2 regions of the Planococcus sp. YIM B11945 genome follow, and region 2 is predicted to be linked to the other one. Evidence: riboswitches for the same ligand, from Rfam matches in the RefSeq annotation. Region 2 holds a riboswitch; the other holds the start of a gene.
What was found. Region 2 has a riboswitch for cobalamin ahead of ACRRQV_RS10195 (acyl-CoA thioesterase). Riboswitches for the same ligand answer to the same signal wherever they lie in the genome.

Region 1 (7,407 bases), on a different contig from region 2:
TTGCAGCATATTAAACCCTCCCTTTTCGTTGGCGGAAAAAGATTAACGCAAATACTGGCGCTCCGATAAATGCAGTGATAACGCCAATTGGCAATTCTGATGGCGAAATGATAGTCCGTGACACCAAATCACAAAGAATGAGCAATGCCGCTCCGTTAATTAACGATAATGACAGCACATGCCGATGATCAGATCCCCATAACAGCCGGGTCATATGCGGCACCACTAAGCCGACAAATCCAATAGTTCCAGAAACGGAAACTGCCGCGCCCGCCAATACCGAACCACCGATCAAAATCATCGCTTTTCTTTTTTTGACGTCGACACCGAGATGCCTCGCACGTTCTTCCCCGAACAACATGACATTCAATTCACGCCGGTTCCACCATAAAACAAATGAGCCAATCAGTACAAAAGGAGCCGCCATTTGAACATAAGGCCAGCCGCGCATTGATACACTGCCTAACAGCCAGCCGATAATCTGGCGCAGTTCTTCCCCCGATAAAGCGATCATTAACGAGATGGCCGAACCAAGAAAAGAACTGAAAATGATTCCTGTTAAAATGACGGTTTCCATTTTCATCGACCGGTCGACGAGCCGCGCAAAACCCATAACGGCAAGCATCGTCAACAGCGCGCCGATCATGCTCATGACCGGCAGTGTATACATTCCTAAAAAAGGCACTGAAATGCCGAAAAAGAGCGTCATTACGGCGCCTACTGATGCACCGGATGACACTCCTAAAGTGTAAGGGTCCGCTAACGGATTTTTCAGCAGGCCTTGGAATGCAGCCCCCGCAATCGCAAGAGAAGCGCCAACAAGACCAGCCAACACAACTCGAGGCATGCGAATATTCCATAAAATATTGGCAGCCATTTCATCCGATCCTGGATTCCATATCACTCTCGGAGAAATCGAAACCGTTCCGACCGTTACACCCAGCACCACAGCCCCACCCAAAAGCAAGAGAGAGACAATATAGGCTAGAAAGCTTTTATTCACTAAAGACCTCTGGATAAATCGCTTTTGCCATTTCCATCAAGCCATCCGTCAAACGAGGACCGGAACGGGTCACCATATCCGAGTTTACATCAAACACAGCTTTCTCTTTTACCGCTGTCACTTCGCCAAAACCGCTGCGCGAAAGAACTTTCTCAGTTGCATCCGGCGTATAGTAGCCGTACGTTGTTAAAATAACATCCGGATTTTTTTCAACAATCGCTTCTGGATCCATGCTTACCCATCCTTTAAGATCTCCCGCTACGTTTTCAGCATTGATCATCGTCAGCATTTCATCCATGAACGTGCCGCTTCCCGTAGTGTAAATCTCAGGTTCTGCCCCTACTTCCACAAAAACGGATTTTGGTTCTTTAACAGTTTTAGCCTGCTCTTCGATTTCAGCCACTTCTTCTTTCATTTCCGCAATCTCAGCCTGTGCTTCTTCTGTCGCTCCTGTGGCTTTTCCGATTGTCTCGATCGTTTCATACACTTCTTCAAAAGTTTCAGCATTATTGACCACAAAAACTTTTACGCCTGCGTCACGCAATTGCTGAAGCCCGGCATCGCCTACACCAAGACCTGACTCATGGGCCAAAACGATATCCGGTTGAAGGCTGATGATTTTTTCTACATTGAATTCTTGCCCGCCGATTTTTTCAACATCGGCCGTTTCTTCTGGGTAATTATCAAAATCGGACAAGCCGACCATTTTTTCGCCTAAGCCAAGTTCATACGCAATTTCCGTATTTGAAGGAACCATCGACACAATTGCATCCGGTTCTTCTTCAAGGACAATTTCTTCGCCTACTTCATCCGTCAACGTTACCGGAAATGCCGCTTCTGCAGCTGGTGCTTCCGTTGCTGTCTCTTTTTCTGTAGCCGGAGCTGCCTCTTCTCCGCAGCCTGCTAATAACGCCGCTGCCAGTCCTGCACTAATTCCAAATTTCCAATACTTCTTCACCATAAATGAAATCCTCCGTTTCTATAAAAAAAATCCCCCGCATTAAACCTGCGAGGGATTGAAAGGACGACATAAAAAACATGCGCATCCCGGCCTGTCCTCGCAAGCGTGTGGGTGTTTCATAAAGGCAGGTCTCCTGGCTTGTGATCAACGCTTTCTGCGCCTTCCCAAAGCGTTGCTTCAGTGGCATGTTGCAGATTGCTATCACTTACAGTGGCGGGACCGCGCCGGAATCAAACCGGCTTCCCTTTTAACTCATGTTCTTAGACATAAGCACCTTTATGATGGGCTATGAAATTTGTATTTCGCCTTTATTATACACCAAAACGATTTCTTGTCTCTTACATTTTTTCCGGTGCTGCTACGCCAACTGTTTTCAATGCATTGGCAAGCGTGATTTTCACCGCAGTAATTAAAGCGATGCGCGCACGCGTCAAGTCTTCGTTTGAAGCATCCAATACTTTATTGGCATTGTAGAAGCTGTGGAAATTGGAAGCCAGGTCTTGGATGTATGTCGTCACGCGGTGAGGCGCGCGAAGTTTTGCGGCGTCTGCGATCACTTGCGGGAAATCGCCGATTTTTTTCAAAACGTCGATTTCTTTTTCGTGCGTCAGCAAGTTCAAGTTTTCTGTCGATGGCGCAAACCCTTGCTCTTCCGCTTGGCGCAAAATCGAGCAAATGCGTGCATGGGCATATTGCGAATAGTAAACCGGGTTTTCGTTTGACTGCGAAACCGCTAAATCAAGGTCAAAGTCCATATGGGAATCGCCGGAACGCATCGCGAAGAAATAACGGACCGCGTCAAGACCGACCAATTCAACCAATTCCCGCATCGTCACAGCTTTGCCGGTACGTTTGCTCATTTTCATTTTTTCGCCGTCTTTGTAAAGCTGCACCATTTGAATGATGCTGACTTCCAAGGTTTCACGGTCATAGCCCATTGCTTGGATGGCCGCTTTCATGCGCGGAATATAGCCGTGGTGATCGGCTCCCCAAATGTTGATCAATTTGCCGAAGCCGCGGGACAACTTGTCTTCGTGATAAGCGATATCCGGCATCAAATACGTAAACGAACCGTCGTTTTTGATCAGCACGCGGTCTTTGTCATCGCCGAATGTGGTCGAACGGAACCAAGTCGCGCCTTCTTCTTCAAAAATATGGCCGTTTTCACGCAGTTTGTTCAGCGCAATTTCGATTTCGCCTTTTTCGTACAACGACGTTTCTGAGAACCATACATCAAATTCCACGCGGAAATCCGCCAAGTCTTTTTGCAATTTTGCCAGTTCCACTTTTAAGCCGTGCTGGCGGAACGCTTGGTAGCGCTCTTCATGCGTCATGTGGGCAAATTTGTCGCCGTGTTCTGCAACTAACGCTGCGGCAATGTCTTTAATATCCTGCCCGCGGTAGCCGTCTTCCGGCATGGAGTCTGGATTTCCGAGCGCTTCGAAATAACGGGCTTCGATTGATAAAGCCAAATTGTTGATTTGGTTGCCGGCATCGTTGATATAGTATTCGCGGGACACGTCATATCCTGCAAAATCAAGCACGTTGCACAACGAATCGCCAACGGAAGCTCCGCGGGCGTGTCCCAGGTGCAAGTCGCCAGTTGGATTGGCTGAAACAAACTCGACTTGAATTCGTTCCCCGCCGCCTGAAGTGCTGCGGCCATAATCTTCAATTTGCTCAAGAACGGTTTTTACAACATCCAGCAAATAATCTTTTTTGATCGTGATGTTAATAAACCCCGGGCCTGCAATATCAATCGTTTCGATATTCGCTGCGTCTTTATCCAAATTAGCGACAATCGCTTCCGCAATCGCACGCGGCGGCTTTTTCGCAAGCTTCGTCAATTGCATCGCAATATTCGTCGCATAATCGCCGTTTGTTTTGTCTTTAGGCGATTCCAATTGGACAACCACTGGTTCTGTCGTTAATTCCGCTTTTTCAATCGCTTCGCTTATGGCCATTTTTATGGCGTGCTGCACTTTTTCTACTGCATTCATTGTTTGCCCTCCGTAAATTGTATTTCCATTTCATATTCTCCAGCATGGGCAGAGCCCATCGCCAAATCATAGCGGACTTTAAACCGGGTCTCGCTGACACTTAATTCATGTGCATAGGTCGTCAGCATGAACGATCCTTGTGCATTGGTCAAATTGCCCGTCTGTTCTTTATGTAATAAAAACGGAAGCCGCATCTGCAAACCGCCGCTTCTTATGATCACCGCTTCATCGTCGCTCAGTTTCACGATTGTCCGGATTTCTAGTTCTTCCTGCTGCTCCGCATACTGCAAATAGCGCCGGTTGTTTTTCTCCGTCAACGTGCCTTCCGAACGCAACTCCATCACTTGATCGTCCACATCCGGCTGGCGGATAATCGTTGTCAGTTTAATCATCACCGATTTCTGCATGCGCTCCGCCTCCCCGTCTCTTTATAACCTTTTTATTATAGCGTGAATCCCCTGAGCTTTTCAATGAAGTTTCAAATTCACTTCCTGTGAAAAAACGGCCAAAACAAATAAACGGCCACACCTTTTGACCATTACCGGTCTGGCGCAGCCGTTTATTTCAGCTAACTTATTATCTTGTATAAGTTGTAACGAACGATGGGCGCGCAAAAATATTCGGCTGTTTGTCGATGCCGTCTTCGGTGCCTCTCTTCGCATGGGCATGGTTGTAGGCTTGTGATTGCTGCCAGTCCTTAAACGATTGCTCGTCTTTCCACAAAGTCAGGATGACATACGTATCCGAGTTCTTCGGACGCAAAACGCGGATCGCAGCAAATCCCGGTTCTTCTTCCACTTTTCCTGCCCGGTTTTTAAAACGCGATTCGAAAACTTCGCGCCCTTCTTCTGTAACCGGAATGTTATTGAACACTGCATAAAACCCGTCATTTATATCTCCGACCGCATCCAGCACTTCGTACCCTTCAAATCCTTGTACAGGCTGGCTTCCTTCCGATTCAAAAAGAATGACCGATTCTTCGCCGTTCATCAAGTAAATCAGCCGCGAGTTCGGCAAGGCAGCGAGAATCGCTACGCCTTGGTCTCGATGTCCTATCCATTTATACAATTCCATTGCGAGCACCTCTTCCAATTATGTATTCCACTTCATCTTATCGTTTTCGCTGTGAAGAATCTATTAAGACCCTCGGCTAGCCACTCACTTCAGTCTTCAGTTTTCCAGTTATTTGGATATACTTTCCGGAAACGGCCAAATACTTTCCATTTGCACCAAAATACTTTCCGTTTTGCCCGAAATACTTTCCAAACAAGCCAAAATACTTTCCACTCCCTATTTTCAGAACAAAATAAAACCTTCTTGCCTCGATTTTATAGCCATTAAAAAAAGCAGGACTGAATTTTGCTTCAGTCCTGCTTTTCTTGAATTTATTTTACCCACCCGAGAATCATTTCGCGGATCAGCTTGCTTGCAGTGTTTGCAGTTTGATCGGAATGATCGTAAACCGGTGCCACTTCCACTAAATCAAAGCCGACGACGTTGATGTCAGAAGCCGCGATAGCATGGATTGATGCCAATAGTTCTCGTGATGTAATGCCGCCTGCATCGACTGTGCCTGTTCCTGGCGCATGCGCCGGATCCAAGACATCAATATCGATCGTTACATAGACAGGGCGCCCAGCAAGCGTCGGCAAAATTTCTTTCAACGGCTCAAGCACTTCAAACATGGAGATGTGCATGCCATTTTCTTTTGCCCATTGGAATTCTTCCTTCATGCCAGAACGGATGCCGAATGAATACACATTCGACGGTCCGATATGGTCGGCAATTTTACGGATTGGCGTAGAATGGGAATATTCTTCGCCTTCGTAATTTTCGCGAAGGTCCGTGTGGGCATCAAAATGGATGATAGCCAAATCGTCGTATTTGCTGGCAACAGCTTTCATAACCGGCAAGGAAACAAGGTGCTCGCCGCCCATGCCCATTGGAATTTTGCCGTCGTTCAGCAATGTATGGATGTACGTTTCAATTTCCAGTAAGCTTTTTTCTGGATTGCCGAAAGGCAGCGGAATGTCGCCTGCGTCAAAAAATTTCACATCGCCAAGTTCACGGTCCAAGTACGCGCTGTACTCTTCAAGGCCGATCGACACTTCACGGATTTTATTCGGGCCGAAACGGGATCCGGGACGATAGCTGACCGTCCAGTCCATAGGCATGCCGTAAAGAACCGCTTTGGATTCTTCATAATTCGGATGGCTTTTGATAAACACTTTTCCAGAATACGTCTCGTCAAATCGCATCGCTTATTCGCCTGCCAAATCTTTCACGAATTTCGGTAAAACGAATGCTGCGTTGTGCAATTCTTTCGTGTAGTATTTCGTGTCAATGTCGTGGAAACGCTCAGCCGGCACTTCCAATGGATTGTATTTCTTCGAACCAATTGTAAATGCCCAAAGGCCTGACGGGTATGTCGGGATGTTCGCCAAGTACAATTTTGTAATCGGGAAGATTTCCTTTACGTCTTTTTGCACTTGCTCGATCAAGTCCGCTTTAAACCACGGATTGTCAGACTGTGCCACGAAAATGCCGTCTTCTTTCAATGCGCGTGAAATTCCAGCGTAGAAGCCTTTTGTGAACAAGTTCACCGCAGGGCCAACCGGTTCAGTTGAATCCACCATGATGACGTCATATTTGTTTTCAGATTCCGCAATGTGCATAAAGCCATCGCCAACAATCACTTCAACACGTGCGTCTTCAAGACCTGACGCGATAGATGGCAAGAATTTTTTCGAGTACTCGATCACTTTGCCGTCAATGTCGACGAGCGTAGCTTTTTTCACAGATGGGTGTTTCAATACTTCACGGATTACGCCGCCGTCTCCGCCGCCTACAACCAAGACGTTTTCTGGGTTTGGGTGCGTGAACAATGGAACGTGCGCGACCATTTCGTGGTAAACGAATTCGTCTTTTTCAGAAGTCATGACCATGCCGTCAAGAAACAGCATGTTGCCCCACTCCGCAGTTTCAGCCATTTCCAAGTATTGAAAATCCGTCTGTTCCGTGTGAAGCGTTTTGTTGATTTTCATTGTAATGCCGAAGTTTTCCGTTTGTTTTTCTGTATACCAAAATCCTGCCATCTATAATCAAACTCCTTTATCGTTCAGAATAATTTCTATTATGTAATGTTCTTTTTTTCACATACTTTTAAAAGTATAAGTCTTTTCGCAGAAAGTGCAATAATTTTTTCTACACCGTTCTTTACCCGCTGCCCGCTCTATTATTCCCCAAAACAAAAAGGTTTCCTGTACAGGGAACCTTTTCCCTTCACAGAAAACCTTTTTGATCCTGATGGAGCGGAGAAAGAGACATGAGGCATTGGCTTGGGTTGTCATACTTTAACTGCCAATAAGTCCCCACTGTCCAAGCGGAGGCACTGGCCGTAAAAGTCCGATTGGATCAACTAGCAATCAGTCGGGGGTGAGAAC
Region 2 (7,407 bases):
TGGTGTGGTAGGCAATTTCTTCATATAGTTGATCGGCAAACTCCACCGCTGTTTCTGTTTCCCAATGGATGCCTTCAAGCGCTAACAAGTGGTGCCATCCAAATGAACCGATCCCCACTCCGCGATATTTCTTATTTGTGGCGTCCGCTTGCCCAACAGAAATCGTATTCAAATCAATGACGTTATCGAGCATACGCATCTGAATCGGAATCAGCCGCTCCAGCACTTCCGCTTTCACCGCACGCGGCAAATTGATCGACGATAAGTTGCAGACGACAAAATCGCCCGGTTTGCGGATCATCACAAGATTGCCGTCTTCGTCGGTGTATTCTTTTGTGATGGTTGTCGCGGACATGTTTTGCGTGATTTCGCTGCACAAATTACTGCAGTAAATCGACGTGCGCCCTTTGCCGTTCACGTGCTTGTTTGGGTTCTGGCGATTGACTTCGTCGCGGTAGAACATATAAGGCGTGCCGGTTTCCAGCTGCGATACCATAACACGTGCCATGATATCCATTGCCCGGTAGGTTTTCCGCGGCAGCACAGGATTGTTTGCCGCTTCTTCGTATTTCTCAGTAAAATACTTCGCATCTTTTTCGTCGTAAAAATCCTCTAACCCTAACGCTACGCCAGAGTCGTCTTTCCAATCCATTAATTGCTTGACTTGATGCGGGCAGAACGTGTGCCATTCTCCTATACTGCGGCCGCTTTCGTCGGTTTCCTGCAGCTTCTCCATAAACAGATCTGGAATTGAAACACCCGTGAAAATGTCGTGCGCTTTTCGCCGCTCGTCCCCATTATTCGTTTTCAGGTCCAAAAACCCGTTCATAATGTCTTTGTGGAACACATCCAAGTAGATGGCAACCGCTCCTTGGCGCTGGCCAAGCTGATCGACGCTGACCGCCGTATCGTTGACCAGGCGGATCCACGGGATGACGCCGGATGAATTGCCTTTGAATTTTTTAATATCGGAACCGAGCGCCCGCACTTTGCCATAGTAAATGCCAATGCCTCCGCCGTCTTTGCTGAGGCGTGCGATGTCCCAGTTGTTCAAGTAAATGCCGTCTAGCGAGTCATCCACCGTATCGATAAAGCACGAAGACAACTGGCCGAAACTTTTGCCGGCATTTGACAATGTCGGTGTTGCCACGGTCATGTACAAGTGGCTCATTGCCCAGTAGGCTTCCTTCACCAACGCCAAACGCTGCTCTTTTGGTTCGTTTTGCATAAGCGCCATGGCAATCACCAAAAAACGCTCCTGCGGCAATTCAAACAACTTGCCTTCGTAATCTTTTGCCAAATAACGGTCTGCCAATAAAAATAGGCCAATGTAATTGAACAGCAAGTCCCGCTCTGGATCGATTTCAGAACCAAGCGCATCGATTTCCTCTTTTGTATACGCCGCCAGCAATTCATTCGAATAAATGCCGATGCGTGAGAGTTTTTCAATCAACTCGTAAAAGCTTCCGTATTTCAAAACCGCTTCGTAGTTCCGGCTATTTGCAGCACTTTGATACAATCCCTCTAAATACAGCTCTGCCGCTACAAAGGTCCAATTGGGTTCTGTCATGGAGATGCGGTTCAATGCGTAAATCAGCGACTGTTCATTTTGGGTTATGTAATCGGCGTCACTGATTTGATCCTGCAATTTCGTTGTATCAAGTTTATAAACTTCTTCTGCCCGTTTTAGCGCTTTCCGTACGGAATTCCATTCTGTTTGTGTGTTCATCTCACACCAGCTCCTTCGCAAATTCATTGATTTTCATACGGAGTTCTTTGCGCTGCTGCGCGCTTTTGAATAATTGCTGCTCGTATTCCGTTTCCGGAGCCACGCCGCACACAGGTGTCGGCTTGCCCTTTTCATCCACAGCGACCATGGTTAAAATAGCGGTTGTCGTCAAGGTTTTTTCACTCGTTTCAATGCTTTGGCATTCCGCTTTTACATACACTTCCATCGAGGTCCGCCCGGTTGAAATCACAACGCCTTCCAAACTCAAGACATTTCCCACGCGGGCAGACGACAAGAAATTAACGGTGTCGATCGATGCCGTGACGACCGCTTTTTTGCAGTGCTTCATGGCGGTGATGGCCGCAATTTCATCGATGTAGGCGAGCACTGTGCCGCCGAATATCGTCCCCATGTGATTGGTATCAGGCGGCAGCACGAGCCTCGTTTGAATGGTCCTCGAAACGCTAGCTGTCAACAGTTCTTTCATAGATGCTTCAGTCCTCCTGTTTTTGCACAATAAAAAGCCCTTATCCGCTCGCGAGAGGATAAGGGCATAAACGCAGAATAATCCATTTGAAACCAGCAGAAGACCACTGTTTTCCATAGACACCTTCGTTATACTTCCCAGCTCCCGGAGAAGAATATAAACATACATAACGATGGCAGGTCTCCTGGCTCGTGCGTCATCCTCTGCTATCTCCTTCCCGTTCGTTGAACAGTGGATTTGTGATAGCTTGTCAGCACTTACAGTTGCGGGAACAGCTCCGGATTTTCAACGGATTCCCTTTTAAGCCTTTTCAGGCGCCTTCGTTATCGGTTTAACTATATATTGTGTTTTGTTTTATACAATTCACTAAATACTGTATGTGTAAACTATAAATCAATTCTTTTTCTTTTACAAGTCCGCCAATAATTGAAAATCCGAAAAGCATCATCCAGATATCCTTTTGAAACCGTGCCACTAATGCGCGTGAACCATCCAATTGACTTTTTATTTTTATTAAAACAAATCGATTAATTCGATTGCACCGAGAATAACGAAGATAAGAACAGATGCCACCAACACACTATTGGCTACCCAGCCGTTTTTGAATCCCTGTCCTACTCGGTTTGAATTCAGCAAAAAAAGCAGGCTGATTGCAAGAAACGGCATGAACAATGCGCCAAGTGCCCCGTATAAAATGACCAGCAGCACCGGTTGGCCGAAAAACAGCAGCAACATTGGCGGAAAGGTCAGCCAAAGCAGGTAAAACCGGTAAGCTTTGTCCTCTTTAGACACTTGGTGACCCGGATCCGCCTTGTTTTTGCGCACCATCCGGACAAAATCCGCAAACAAATACGGCACGCCGTTCCAAACGCCCAGCAGAGATGAAAAAGCTGCAGACCAGGCGCCAATCAAAAACATCCAGCGGGCAAACGAACCAAATTCCTCGCTGTACAGATTGGCTAGCGTGACCAATCCTTCTTCCCCGTTAATTTCAATTCCGGTACCGAATAAAAATTCCGCACCAACGATCAACAGCGATAGCGTGAAAATTGCGGTGATGATATAGCCGACCGCGGAATCCATTCTCATCATTGGAATCCACGATTTGCCTTCCCAGTTTTTTTCGCGTACCCAGTAGCCGTATGACGCCATTGTAATGGTTCCCCCTACACCGCCGAGCAAACCTAAGACCAACAACAGTGAACTGCCTCCCGTGCGGGGAACAAAACCGCTGACAATGTTTCCGATGTCCGGAAGAAGAATGATAGCTGAACCCACAACCGTAACAAACATGATGCCCACCATGAGGGTCATCACTTTCTCAAAAAGTTTATAGTGGCCCAACAGCACCAAGCCAAGGCCCGCCAACCCATGAATAACGGCCCAAGCCCATAACGGCATAATTGGAAACATGGTGACCATCATAATAGCGCTTGTCGACATGGCAGCAGCGCCGTAGCTGAAACCCCAAATGATGGAATAGACGCCGAAATAACCGGTCGCCCAATTGCCAAGTGAATGCCAGCCTTCCAAAATGGTTTTTCCAGTAGCCAGATGCCAGCGCCCTATCCCTTCTGTGAAATAAAATTTGAACAAAGAACCAAGCAAAATTGCCCACCCGAGCGTGGTGCCAAAAGCCGCACCGGCAACAAGAGCCGCTATCAAATCACCCGTTCCAACACCTGTTGCGGCTGTTACAAACCCTGGACCGACCATTTTAGCTTTTCCCATAAATGTCTTTGGAGCGACAGGCGCTGATTTTTTGGTATTTTGGGCAATAGCCATTGCACAACCTCCCTGAATGCATTTTTTCTTCATTCGGCTTGGAATCGGTTAAGCCTCCTTCCATGTCCAACTCAAACCGATGCGAACTACAGAACTCCTAGTAATTGTTAAAAATATTATAATACACCTTTCACTTAAATTAAAAGAGTATTCAAACTATTCTGGTTCTGCATAATAAGAAACCTCACATGTTAAGCATACAAAAAAATAAAAAAGCTTATATGAAAAGAAATCTCTTCATACAAGCTCATAAAATTTTCATTCGATTAGTTTTTAGCCCTGCTGGCTTTCAGCCGTTCTTCTTTGTCGGCATTTGCTTTAATCTTTCGTCTCCACCATTCTTCCGCTGTTCCGGAACCGAAGAAGACCCCAGCCACAATCAAGATCAATCCCGTCAAATGGTGAGAGGTCAAAACTTCGCCCAGGAAAAATACGGATCCTAAAAGTCCGAACAACGTATTTAAATTCATAAAGATAGCGGTTTTCGACGGGCCTGCTTCTCCGACCGCATAATTGTAAATCATATGGCCAATCCCAGTAGCAACAACCCCGGATGCCAGAATCAGCAGCCAGAATGCCGAACTCATCTCCCCGAACGCTCTCCATTCCCCTGGCTCCAATACGAGGCTTATCATAAATAAGCCAATTGAGCCGAACATCAGCATGTAGGCAGTTAAAAGCCGAGGATCCAGTGTTTTGGCGGCTTTCGATATAACGATGAAACTCAACACTTGGCTAAGAATCGCAATCAGCACATAGACATCACCAAGCGATACTTTTGCAGGTCCGGTATTGCCCGCCATCACCGTGGCAGCCACACCGAACAAGCCGAGAAACAAACCAAGCCATTGCCATTTGGAAGGAATGGTACGGAGAAGAAGCAAACTGAAAATCGCAGTAAGAATCGGCCCAGTCCCAAGAATCAAACCGGCATTTGTTCCGGTCGTCAGCGATAAGCCGAGCGAGATAAAGCAATGGTGTGCCACCACATTCAGCAAAGAGCCGCCAATAATATAGCCCCACTCTTTTTTCATCGGTTTTCTGACAAGCCCCATCATAAACAAAATTGCAAAGACGGTAACCGCAGCTAGAAAAATGCGCAGCGATGTCATCGTCACTGGCCCCATTTGAGCGGTTAAGTATTTCAAGGCAGGAAGATTCATGCCCCATACAAACATGACAACAACCAAGACCATATACAATTTGAAGCGGCTCATAAAATTCCTTCTTTCTCTTCATCCCAGTTTTTGTTTATATGGAAGATTCAACAGCAAGCGGCGAACAAAAAACAAAAAAAGTTGCCGGCGAGGACAACTTCAAGTTCGTTCTTATCCATCTATCCATTCAGTTGGTTCAGTTATAGTTTTGCCGTCAGCTTTGTGTTCAGCTGCTCTTTTGGCGCCTTTGCTGATGTACGGTTTAGCGCTTTTGGCTTTGTTGGCCCCGACTTTCCACCGATTCCATCCTTTTTTCCCAGTTCCTTGGCCGATTCCACTCTTTACTTTTTTAGCCATCATTATCACTCCATTGTTTTTCCAACCTTGTGCGTTTGGAAATCCCCTCTATCATAACAGGTTTTCGGGTGGAATTAGAACTTTCACTTCTTATTTTCCTCATCAATCATCTATTAGAGCTCCATTAGACTCCCCAATTGTTATTTAAATATAGATAAGCCTTTTATTTTACCCGTATTATTTCATTTTAAACCTCTTGATTTTTGTTAGAAATAGCAAATAAACATTCTAAAAAGAAAATTAATTGATATTTTCATTGGCTTTTATAGGTTCAAAGTATTATAAAATAGAAAGAAATGGATCTCTTAGCCTATTTACGAATCGGCCTTTGTAATAAAATGATACGTAACTGTAATAAAAGTAAGGTTTTTAGATGTTATAATACTATTTGTGAGTTTTCATAAGGAAATGATTTCTACTCAGAAGTTCATTTGGTAAATATAGGAATCTTGTTTCCAGCGTTTTTAATCGATCTATTTTTTTACGAACCCACCTACTTCACAATAGTGTGAAATAAAAGAAACAGTGCCAGCCGGCAAATTTGAAAGGGGAACACGAAATTGAATTTAAAGTCTAAATGGATGTTATCAGGGATTTCTTCTGTATTGGCGTTGACGATTTTATTGCCATCAGGAGCAAATGCAAGCAAATTAAGCGAGCTTGAACAAAAAAAGCAAGAAGCACAGCAACAACAAAACCAGTTAAACTCTGGAATTAACGATAAATCCCAAAAAATCAGCAACAACGCTTCTAAATTAGAGAAGCTTGCTGCTAAAATTGATGAGTTGAACAAAAAGATCGGCGAAACGGAAGCGAAAATTTCCAGTGTCCAAGCTGAAATTGACCAAACAAAAACAGAAATCGATGAGTTGAAAAAATCGATTGAAGAATTGGAACACAAAATTGCAGAACGCGAAGAATTGTTGAAAGAACGTGCACGCGCTATTCAATTAAGCGGCGGTTCTGTTGATTACGTGGACGTACTTCTTGGAGCGAACAGCTTTATCGATTTTATCGACCGTTTTTCTGCAGTGAATACGTTGATCGATGCTGACCGTGAAATCATGCGCGAACAAGCAGCCGACAAAAAATTGCTGGCTGAACAAAAAGCTCAAGTGGAAGAAAAGCTTGCTAAACAAGAAGAACGCCGTGCTGAATTGGTCACATTGAAATCTTCACTTGATGGCCAGAAGAAAGAACAAGCCGGCTTGGTAAAACAATTAAAAGCTGAACAAAACCGTTTGTCAAAAGAAAAATCAAACTTAGAAGGCGAACTTGATGAAACAATGAACCTAAGCGCCGAACTTGAAAAAGAAATTGTAAAAGAACAAGCTCGCCTTTTTGAAATTGCACGCAAAGCGGAAGAAGAACGCCAACGCAAACTAGCAGCTGAAAAAGCGGCAGCCGAAAAAGCAGCCTCTGAAAGAGCAGCGGCTGAAAAAGCGGCAGCACAAGCAGCAGCGAAAGTAAAAAGCAGCGTGAAATCATCAAGTACTAAAAAAGCTGAAAGCACTTATAAAGCACCAACACCAGCTCCAGCTCCTAAAGCAAGTTCAGGATTCATCAATCCAGCTCCGGGCAGATTGACATCAAACTTTGGTGGACGCAATATCGGAGCAGGAAATGAAAACCACCGCGGTGTAGACGTAGCTGTCGGCACGGGCACATCCGTTTCAGCTTCTGCTTCTGGACAAGTATCTTACGCAGGTCCTAGAGGAACATACGGCAACGTCGTCATGATTACGCATTCGATGAATGGTCAAATGTATACCACAGTTTATGCACACTTGAGCCGAATTGATGTATCAGTCGGTCAATCGGTATCTCAAGGCCAGCATATTGCAGCTTCAGGAAGCACAGGACGCTCTACGGGTCCTCACCTTCACTTTGAA

Region 1: linked by a shared signal. The riboswitch ahead of ACRRQV_RS07760 (ABC transporter substrate-binding protein) and the one ahead of ACRRQV_RS10195 (acyl-CoA thioesterase) in region 2 are both predicted to bind cobalamin.

Annotation. Positions count from the first base shown of each region.
Region 1 is NZ_JBOZWR010000003.1:673,790-681,196, forward strand. It holds gene ACRRQV_RS07750 (adenosylcobinamide amidohydrolase) at 1-9, opposite strand, end outside; gene ACRRQV_RS07755 (FecCD family ABC transporter permease) at 11-979, opposite strand; gene ACRRQV_RS07760 (ABC transporter substrate-binding protein) at 996-1,961, opposite strand; cobalamin riboswitch at 2,071-2,257, opposite strand; gene argS (arginine--tRNA ligase) at 2,303-3,964, opposite strand; gene ACRRQV_RS07770 (DUF1934 domain-containing protein) at 3,961-4,371, opposite strand; gene ACRRQV_RS07775 (antibiotic biosynthesis monooxygenase family protein) at 4,541-5,038, opposite strand; gene speB (agmatinase) at 5,350-6,222, opposite strand; gene speE (spermidine synthase) at 6,226-7,059, opposite strand.
Region 2 is NZ_JBOZWR010000004.1:457,228-464,634, forward strand. It holds gene ACRRQV_RS10190 (ribonucleoside-diphosphate reductase subunit alpha) at 1-1,729, opposite strand, end outside; gene ACRRQV_RS10195 (acyl-CoA thioesterase) at 1,731-2,216, opposite strand; cobalamin riboswitch at 2,374-2,553, opposite strand; gene ACRRQV_RS10200 (Nramp family divalent metal transporter) at 2,730-4,001, opposite strand; gene ACRRQV_RS10205 (DMT family transporter) at 4,268-5,218, opposite strand; gene ACRRQV_RS10210 (DUF3934 domain-containing protein) at 5,330-5,515, opposite strand; gene ACRRQV_RS10215 (murein hydrolase activator EnvC family protein) at 6,076-7,407, shown strand, end outside.